Regions from separate parts of the Siminovitchia sediminis genome, predicted to be linked through region 4. Evidence: riboswitches for the same ligand, from Rfam matches in the RefSeq annotation. Region 4 holds a riboswitch; each other region holds the start of a gene.
What was found. Region 4 has a riboswitch for thiamine pyrophosphate ahead of ACFSCZ_RS04455 (thiamine phosphate synthase). Riboswitches for the same ligand answer to the same signal wherever they lie in the genome.
Positions count from the first base shown of each region.

Region 1: another riboswitch for thiamine pyrophosphate. It lies ahead of ACFSCZ_RS05355 (ABC transporter substrate-binding protein); the one in region 4 lies ahead of ACFSCZ_RS04455 (thiamine phosphate synthase).
Region 2: another riboswitch for thiamine pyrophosphate. It lies ahead of ACFSCZ_RS08670 (acetylornithine deacetylase); the one in region 4 lies ahead of ACFSCZ_RS04455 (thiamine phosphate synthase).
Region 3: another riboswitch for thiamine pyrophosphate. It lies ahead of thiO (glycine oxidase ThiO); the one in region 4 lies ahead of ACFSCZ_RS04455 (thiamine phosphate synthase).

Region 1 is NZ_JBHUEO010000009.1:43,480-45,677, reverse strand. Features, by position in the region: gene ACFSCZ_RS05360 (thiamine-binding protein) at 1-183, opposite strand, end outside; gene ACFSCZ_RS05355 (ABC transporter substrate-binding protein) at 197-1,192, opposite strand; TPP riboswitch at 1,370-1,480, opposite strand; gene ACFSCZ_RS05350 (helix-turn-helix domain-containing protein) at 1,710-2,198, opposite strand, start outside.
Region 2 is NZ_JBHUEO010000019.1:74,749-76,946, forward strand. Features, by position in the region: gene ACFSCZ_RS08660 (PTS sugar transporter subunit IIC) at 1-291, shown strand, start outside; gene ACFSCZ_RS08665 (thioredoxin family protein) at 293-610, shown strand; TPP riboswitch at 768-858, shown strand; gene ACFSCZ_RS08670 (acetylornithine deacetylase) at 1,042-2,198, shown strand, end outside.
Region 3 is NZ_JBHUEO010000013.1:96,509-98,706, reverse strand. Features, by position in the region: gene ACFSCZ_RS06880 (alkaline phosphatase family protein) at 1-953, shown strand, start outside; TPP riboswitch at 1,082-1,192, shown strand; gene thiO (glycine oxidase ThiO) at 1,277-2,198, shown strand, end outside.
Region 4 is NZ_JBHUEO010000007.1:41,691-43,888, forward strand. Features, by position in the region: gene ACFSCZ_RS04445 (LLM class flavin-dependent oxidoreductase) at 1-271, opposite strand, end outside; gene ACFSCZ_RS04450 (4a-hydroxytetrahydrobiopterin dehydratase) at 364-663, shown strand; TPP riboswitch at 753-861, shown strand; gene ACFSCZ_RS04455 (thiamine phosphate synthase) at 922-1,539, shown strand; gene thiS (sulfur carrier protein ThiS) at 1,545-1,745, shown strand; gene ACFSCZ_RS04465 (thiazole synthase) at 1,742-2,198, shown strand, end outside.

The DNA.
Region 1 (2,198 bases), on a different contig from region 4:
CATTTTCTGAATGACTCCCATCAGGACAGAAAAGTCCCCTTCCATTGTCGTCTCCAGCGGATGCACTTCGTGCCTGACGCCCGACTCTTGAATCACTTTGATTGCTTCATCCACATACGGGATGACATCTTCCCCATTCTTCGACTTTGGGATTATCTGAATGCTTACAAGTGTATCAGCCATGCCGGCTTGCCTCCTATTCGGGTAAAAATTCATTGGTAAAAGCTTGTTTGACGTCAATTTCTTTTTCAAGCAGATCTTTATCGAGCATCCAATCCATATAATTTTGCCATACTTCGGCTTTTTGCTCTCCCCAGCGGGCTGCATCATCCTGATAACGTGGAGCCAGCCATTTTTGGCTTTCTTTTACGAGTTCCGGATCTAAATCTGGTACAGCTTCAATTAAAATATCCGCTGCTTTCTCCGGTTCTTCGATGGCAAATTCATAGCCTTTTGTCACTGCAGCCATAAAAGCCCTGACCGTCTCGGGATTTTCTTCTATCATTTTTTCACTCGTTGAAATCACCGGAGTATAGTAATCCAGCTTGTCCGAATAATCTGTCAGGTAAATCATGTTGAGGTCCTCACCCCGGAGTTCGGCTTCCACTCCGGTCCATGCATAATAAATCCAGGCAAAATCAATATCCCTTTGGACAGCTGTAAAAAAGTCGGTATCCCCCATGTTGACAATATCCACTTTTTCAACATCGGCTCCTTCAGTATCCATCAAAGAAGCAATCACTGCTTTTTCAAGAGGCGCCCCCCAGCCGCCATAAGTTTTACCCTCAAAGTCCTTTGGTGACTCAATATTTTTTTCTGCAGGTGACGCAAATCCGGAAGTATTGTGCTGGATGACCGCTCCGATCGACACGATCGGTACATCCTGAACACGTGCTTCCGTGATGGCCTCCTGATAGCTGACGCCAAATTCAGACTTGCCTGAAGCCACGAGCTGATCAGTACCGGATTCCCCAGGCAGGATAATCTCTACATCCAATCCTTCTTCTTCAAAAAACCCTTGGTTCTGTGCTGCATATAAACCGGTATGGTTTGTATTGGGCGTCCAATCCAGCACAACGGACACTTTTTCCAGACTTTGTTCCTTGTCTTCCGAATCACTTGGAGCTTCTTCCTGCCCGCTGCACCCGGCAAGCACTCCCATCATGATCAAACCAACGATCCATTTTTTCATGTATAAACTCCCCCTTCTAAGCTGAACAAGAATAGCGCAAGGTATGCAGTCAGGGCAGCACTAACCGGAAAATGGAAGACCTCCTGTCAGCCCCTTCAAATCCCTTGCACCCTGCCTGGAGTCAGAGATGTATGAGGCGAAAAAGGCGCCCGGGAAGTTGAACCCAGGCGCCATCGCTTGTGTAAAATAGGCGTTCCCTTCGCTGGTATAAGCCAGATCAGGTTCAAAGGGTCAGCATTTTCCCGAATGCTATCTCAACCGGCCCCACCGGTTCCCCTACTGCATGATTTATTCAAATATCATTATACATTACAATCCGGTGGAACCAAAGCAGAAGCGCCTGTTCCCGTTTTGACGCAAATAAAAAACGCTCCTAAAAAGGAGCAGTGTTCCAACCGTTTTTTAGATTGGCGGGAAAATTGGCGGTGACTGTGGTCCAACACCACCTCCGATAATCGGAGCAACGTAAATCGCCCAGGCAACGCCTGCTGTCAGCATAAGCTTTCTCATTTTCTCATCACCTTTCTGCTATTTTTTTATAATAATAGAGTGCTTTATCTGTATCTATTGCTGCATAATATGAAGCCAGAGATAAAGCAAACTTATTATAATCCTCAATATAAAAGAATTTATCCAAATAGGGGAGGACTTCTTCCTCTAAATAATTCATCGCCTTTTCTTTCTGGCCTTTTAATGAATACTGATAGTACCTGAAAATAAGCTGCTGCTTCTTCATGGTACTCGCCTTCGTTTCGCGCAAGATTTTCGTGATATTTCGAAGCGCTTCTTCCTTTTTCCCCTGTGTGATCAGCAATTCAGTATAACTGCACAGGCTGAGCAAATATTCATAATCGGTTTTGGCATGTTCCATGGACAGAAGATAATATTTGAATGCATCTTCAATTTTCCCTGTTTTCTCCAGCAGCAAGGCATAGTTGTTATACATGGCAGATATTAGTTCATCCGCATTAATTAAATTCATATTTTTAAATATATAACTATACTG
Region 2 (2,198 bases), on a different contig from region 4:
TATCCGCTTATACTCATTCCTCCTACAGTGGCTGGTATCATTTTGGCTCCTTTTGGTGCTACGATTTGGAAAATGACAAGCAATGCAGCCGGAGCCGGGATGGGAACAAGCGGACTTGTCGGACAAATCATGACCTTCACGACAATGGGTTTTTCAGCCTATGTCCTTATCCAAGTCATTGTACTCCATTTTATCGGTCCGGCTGTGATAAGCTTATTGATATCGGAGTATATGAGAAAGCGCGGCTGGATCAAGCCGGGCCAAATGCTGATTAACACTGGAGGTAAATAATATGGAAAATTTGCAGTCAAAAGAGCAGTTTGAGCAATTAAAAAATGAAGAGCGTACGATCTTTATGTTCTCCGCGGATTGGTGTCCGGATTGCCGGTTCCTGGATCCGGTTCTTCCACGCCTGGAAGCCGATTATCCGGAGTACAATTTTATCCATGTAGACCGTGATGAGTTTCTCGATTTATGCCAGGAACTTGACATTTTTGGTATTCCAAGCTTTGTTGCTTACCATGACGGAGAGGAAGCAGGAAGGTTTGTAAGCAAAGATCGTAAGACTCTGGAGGAAATAGAAGAATTTATTAATGGGCTGTCCGGTTAAAAAACCCCGGAATGGAGAGAGGTGTTCCTCCGCTTTTAGGATGTATATCAGGAAATGGCTCAATGAGGGTATGGCTTGGGGCCACCAGGCTGTGGTTCACTTGAAATGGTCACTTATTAGGTGCATCAGCCTCTGATCCTTAATAAAATATTTAATTACTTTCTGCTGGGGGTGCCTGATTGGCTGAGATTTTACCCTTCGTACCTGATCCGGGTCATACCGGCGTAGGGAAGCAGCGCTTTTATACAATGTTAGGCGTTATATACAGCCGCTTCTCTTCAACCGGGAAGCGGCTGTTTTTGTTTATTCAACAATTGGATCATCATAAAAGCGCTGGTATTGAAACAAAAAACCTCTATCATTCAGTTATCAAGGAGCAAATTTTTGTTCTTGAAATATATAATACGAGGGAGAGGAGAGTTTGAGAAATTATGGGAAAAATAAATAACGTTCTATTAAGGTCTGTAGATGAACGAAAGGAAGAGCTGCTTCAGATTTTAACCGACTTGATTCGATTTCAGACAGTGAGTCCTCCTTCAAGAAATACAGCAGAAGCACAACAGTATATTGAACAGTTTTTAAAGAGGGAAAAATTTGCAACAGACAGTTGGGAGGTCTACCCGAATGACCCTAATGTAGTTGGGATTAAGAAGGGGACAGGCGGTAAGGATTACAAAAGTTTAATTATTAACGGCCATATCGATGTGGCTGAAGTTGGCGATGACAGCGAATGGACGGTTCCGGTATTTAATGTGGAAGTAAGAGAAGGCTTTGCTTATGGGCGCGGGACTGCAGATATGAAAGGGGCCATGGCAGCTGCCCTTTTTGCCATTAAACTGTTAAACGAATATGAAGTGGAGTTGAAAGGGGATCTTCAGTTCCAATCTGTGATTGGAGAAGAAGTGGGAGAAGCCGGGACGTTATCTTGCATTGAAAAGGGATATGATGCGGATTTTGCTCTTGTCATGGACGTAAGTAATTCAGAGATTCATGGACAAGGCGGCGTAATAACCGGTTGGATTACTGTAAAAAGCCAAGAAGTTTTTCACGATGCTATGCGCTTGAACATGATTCACGCCGGGGGCGGAGTGCATGGAGCGAGTGCCATCGAAAAAATGATGATAGTGATTGCTGCTCTTCAGGAGCTTGAGAGATACTGGGCTGTTACAAAACAATATCCAGGCTTTCCGGCTGGCACGAATACGATTAATCCTGCAGTAATCAAGGGGGGCAGGCATGCAGCGTTTGTGGCTGATGAGTGCAGGCTTTGGATCACTGTTCATTATTATCCAAATGAGACTTATGAATCTGTTATTGCCGAGATTGAGGAGCATCTGTATCACACAGCGATGGCCGATCCCTGGCTAAAAGAAAATCCGCCGAAATTCAAGTGGGGTGGTAAGTCTATGATCGTAGATCGGGGAGAAATTTTTCCTGCACTTGAGCTGGATGTAGAACATGAAGCTGTTCAGGAACTGAAGAAGGCTCACGAACAAATTTGGAAGACAGCTCCGAACGTGGGAATGTCCAAGACAGTGACGGATGGAGGATGGTTCGGACAGGCGGGCATTCCTGCAGCCATATATGG
Region 3 (2,198 bases), on a different contig from region 4:
TGTTTATTAAAGAGCGGTATGCACCGGATGTATTGTTTTTCTATTATCCGCAAGCCGACCATGAGTCGCATAAATATTTGCTTGTTGATCCCCGGCAGCCCGGTTATTCAAAGGAAAGGTCCAAGCAATATATGAAATATGTACGCTGGTCTTATCAATTGGCCGATGACATGCTTGGACAAGTGCTGCAGCATGTGAAGGAAGATGACCGGCTCTTTTTGGTATCCGATCACGGCATGGAACCCGTGCATTCGCAGCTGTCTCCCAATGAAGAGCTGGAAAAGGCGGGATTGCTTGTAAAAGACGAGAAAGGCCGGGTCGATGAAAAAAACTCGCAGGCTTTTGCTGTAGCAAGCGGGTCAATCGCACATATCTATATCAATGTGCAAGGCCGGGAAAAAGGAGGGGTTGTCAGCAAAGCAAATTATAAGCCGATAAAACAGAAAATTGTCGAGACTTTTCATGCCGCAAAAGTTGAGAAAAAGCATGTTCCGAAAAAGGATTATATGTTTTACGGCTTTGCCAAGTGGTGGCATCACCTCATTCATCAAAAAGGAGATGTGTCTGGAGCAATAAAGGGAATGAAAAGTGCAATCCGCCTTGCCTTTGAAAAGTCGGAAAAACCATACGTTGAAGTCATTCCCACGAAACCCGGACAAGCCCATGAAAACGCCGGGGATGTTGTATTAGTTGCCAAAAAAGGCTACTACATGGCGCAGGAGGATCAAGACGAGGTCATGCAGTCCGATGTACTCGGAAACCACGGGGGCGACCCTTCCAGACCCGAACTTCATCCGATTTTTCTGGCAGCAGGCAATGGCATTCGAAAAGGAACCATCGACACTCAGATTTCCACTTTGGATATTGCACCAACTTTATATGGACTGCTCGAGATAGAGCCGCCTGACTTTGTCGAAGGACAGCCCATTCCTGGGGTGGTGGACACAGAATAGCAATTGAAGACGCAAATAATTTCTGTACAGCGTCTCACCGAGATAATATATGCGCCGCAGGATCTCTTTGAGTATCCCTTTTCAAATTTTTTCTTCTATGGTAGGGTAAGTATACAACTGCATATTCATATTTTCACTAGGGGAACCCTTGATAAGGGCTGAGAGAAAAGTAGTATACTTTGAAACCCTCATAACCTGAACAGGCTTGCACCTGCGTAGGGATGTGGCAGAGTTATTTTTTCATGGAATTGTTTAACCAAACCACTTTCCTGCTTGGGAGAGTGGTTATTTTTTTGTATAAACCTTCAGTGAGGTGATGATGTGTGAACAAGCAGTATGAAGCAGCAGTCATTGGCGGCGGGATTATTGGAAGTGCCATTGCCTATTATTTAGCAAAAGAGAAGATTGATACAGCCGTATTTGATGGAGGGCGGATAGGTGAAAAAACAACAAGTGCTGCTGCCGGGATGCTTGGCGCCCATTCGGAAAGCATTGGGGACTTCTCTGTCTTTTTCCCGTTTGCCCGAACCAGCCAGCGGGCTTATGCCGCATTAAAAGATGAGCTCTATGAGCAGAGCGGTGTGGATATCGGATACAAAAAAGGCGGGATTTTAAAGCTGGCTTACACAGAGGAGGATCAAAAAAACCTGGAACCTCTGCTTGTACAGCCCACCGTACAATGGCTGGAATCTGAAGATGTTATTTACATGGAAAAAGAAGTTTCACCGGACGCATTGGGTGCAGCGTATATCCCGGATGATGTCAGTGTCCTGCCGAATCGCACATGCGAAAGTTTTGCAAAAAGTGCTCAAGCTCTGGGTGCATCCATTTTTGAAAATCACCCTGTATACAGCATTGAAAAACAAGCCGGGAATTATATCATTCATACAGCTCAAGGCGATGTAGAAGCCAAGTATGTTGTGGTGGCGACAGGGGTTCTCAGCAACAGCCTATTTAAACATTTGGTACTCTCAGAAAGGCTCTCGCCGGTAAAAGGGGAAAGCTTAATTGTTCGGGCAGACAAGCCGTTGTTAAAGCATACACTGTTTCACGACAGCTGCTATATCGTGCCAAGAAACAACGGAACACTGGTGATCGGTGCCACCATGGTGGAGAATGACTGGAGTGATACTGTCAGCCTTGAAGGCATCCAGTTTTTAATTGAAAAGGCAAAAACAATGATGCCGGCTGCGGCGCAATTAACAATTGATCGTGTGATCGCCGGTTTACGGCCGGGAACCTTTG
Region 4 (2,198 bases):
TTGGCAGCATAATCCCGCCGGACCCGATGCGCATCGTTTCGGTGGCACCTGCTATATGTCCGATTAATACAGAGGTAGCCGAGCTGGCGATTCCCGGCATATTGTGATGTTCTGCCAGCCAGTAACGGTTAAACCCCCATTTTTCAACGTGCTGGGCAAGCTCTGCACTATTCTTGAATGAATCGGAAGCCTCACTTCCTTCTGTAATTGGAGCTAAATCTAAAACGGATAATGGGATTCCATGGAACTTTTTGGCGGTTGGAGAAATCAATACAGTCACTCCTTCAATATCTCTTCAAGGAAATGATAGAATGTTTATAAAGAAACGTCCAATGATCTGATTGGATAAAGGAGGGGGAAATAGTGGAAAGATTGACGGAAGAGGAAATTCGTAATAAATTGGCTGAGTATAAAGATTGGGAACGCTTAGATGAAAGGTGGATTGTCCGAAAATATCGGTTTAGAGACTATTTGACGGGGATATCTTTTGTTCAAAAGATTGCTGAGGAGTCTGAAAGAAGGCAGCACCACCCTTTTATATCGATTGACTATAAGTTGGTAACGGTGAGAATTACTTCATGGAGGGCAAAAGGATTAACAAATCTGGACTTTACAATGGCAGGGATATATGAACAGTTTTATGAGCAGTTAAGCAGTAAATGATAAAATTTTTCTATTATTGTTAGAAACTTTCGTATACTTCCATAATTTTTGTTTTCATGGTAATATAATGGTAATCAACATTTTTATATGTGAAACGCTAGGGGAATCCTTCAAAAGGACTGAGAGAAGAGTGGCACTCTGATACCCTTATCACCTGATCAGGTTTGCGCCTGCGTAGGGAAGTGATATGTTGTATTGCTTATCATACCACTTTCCTATGCGAGAGTGGTTTTTCATTTTTATAAAGGGGGGGATGGTGTGGAATTAGTGGCTGTTACCAATGACCGGCTGGAGGTTAAGCAGCTTGCAGGTATCATGTGTGAAGTAGCGCCAATAGTTGATTACTTCATCATAAGGGAAAGGTCAAAAACTGCTGCGGATATCATAAAGCTCATGGGTTATTTAACCCATGCCGGCATCGAAAAAGACAAGTTGATTATGAATGACAGGGTGGATGTGGCAGTGGCTGCGGGAATTAAGCGAGTGCAGCTTCCTGGCCATGGATTAGAAGTGCAGCAAGTAAAATCATGTTTTCCTGATATTCAGGCCGGCAGGTCGGTTCACTCGCTCAAGGAGGCTGCAGAAGCCATCGGGGCAGGCGCTGATTGGCTTATATATGGACATGTTTTTGAAACGGACTGTAAAAAAGGGGTTCCTGCCCGCGGTTTTCAGGAATTACAAAGGATTGCCGGTACGGTGACCTCCAACATATACGCAATAGGAGGAATCAAACCGTTTCACTTGAAGGAACTTCACGAGGTTCAAATAAAAGGTGCAGCGATCATGTCCGGAATTTTTGACAGTCCCACACCATATGCCGCCGCTAAAGAGTATAGTGAAGCCTGCCGATTACAACATTCAGTTGAAAGGAATTGAATGGAATGACTATTACATTAAATGGAAACGATTATAAGCTGCCTGCCGGGGTAACCAATATTGCGCAGCTTCTGGAGCATTTGGAACTATCCAAACGTATTGTAATTGTTGAGGTCAATAAAGAAATTATTCAAAAAGAAGAATATGACCGCCCAATCAGGGATCGGGATGAAGTCGAAATGATCCATTTTGTTGGAGGAGGATGAAGATGTTAAAAATCGGGGAAAAGACCTTTCGGTCAAGACTGTTATTGGGAACAGGGAAATATCCTTCGTTTGAGATTCAAAAAGAAGCTGTACGAGTCTCGGAGGCCGAAATATTAACGTTTGCTGTTAGAAGGATGAATGTATTTGAACCCTCTCAGCCAAATTTTTTGGAAATGCTGGATTTAGAAAAGTATACGCTGCTTCCGAACACGGCAGGAGCAAGTACGGCAGAGGAAGCTGTCAGAACTGCAAAGCTGGCGAAAGCTTCTGGATTATGTGACATGGTAAAAGTGGAAGTGATCGGCTGTGACCGTACTCTGCTGCCGGATCCTGTTGAAACGTTAAGAGCTTCAGAATTGTTGTTGGAAGAGGGCTTTACTGTTCTTGCCTATACTTCAGATGATGTGGTATTGGCGAGAAGGCTTGAAGAACTGGGTGTGCACGCAGTCATGC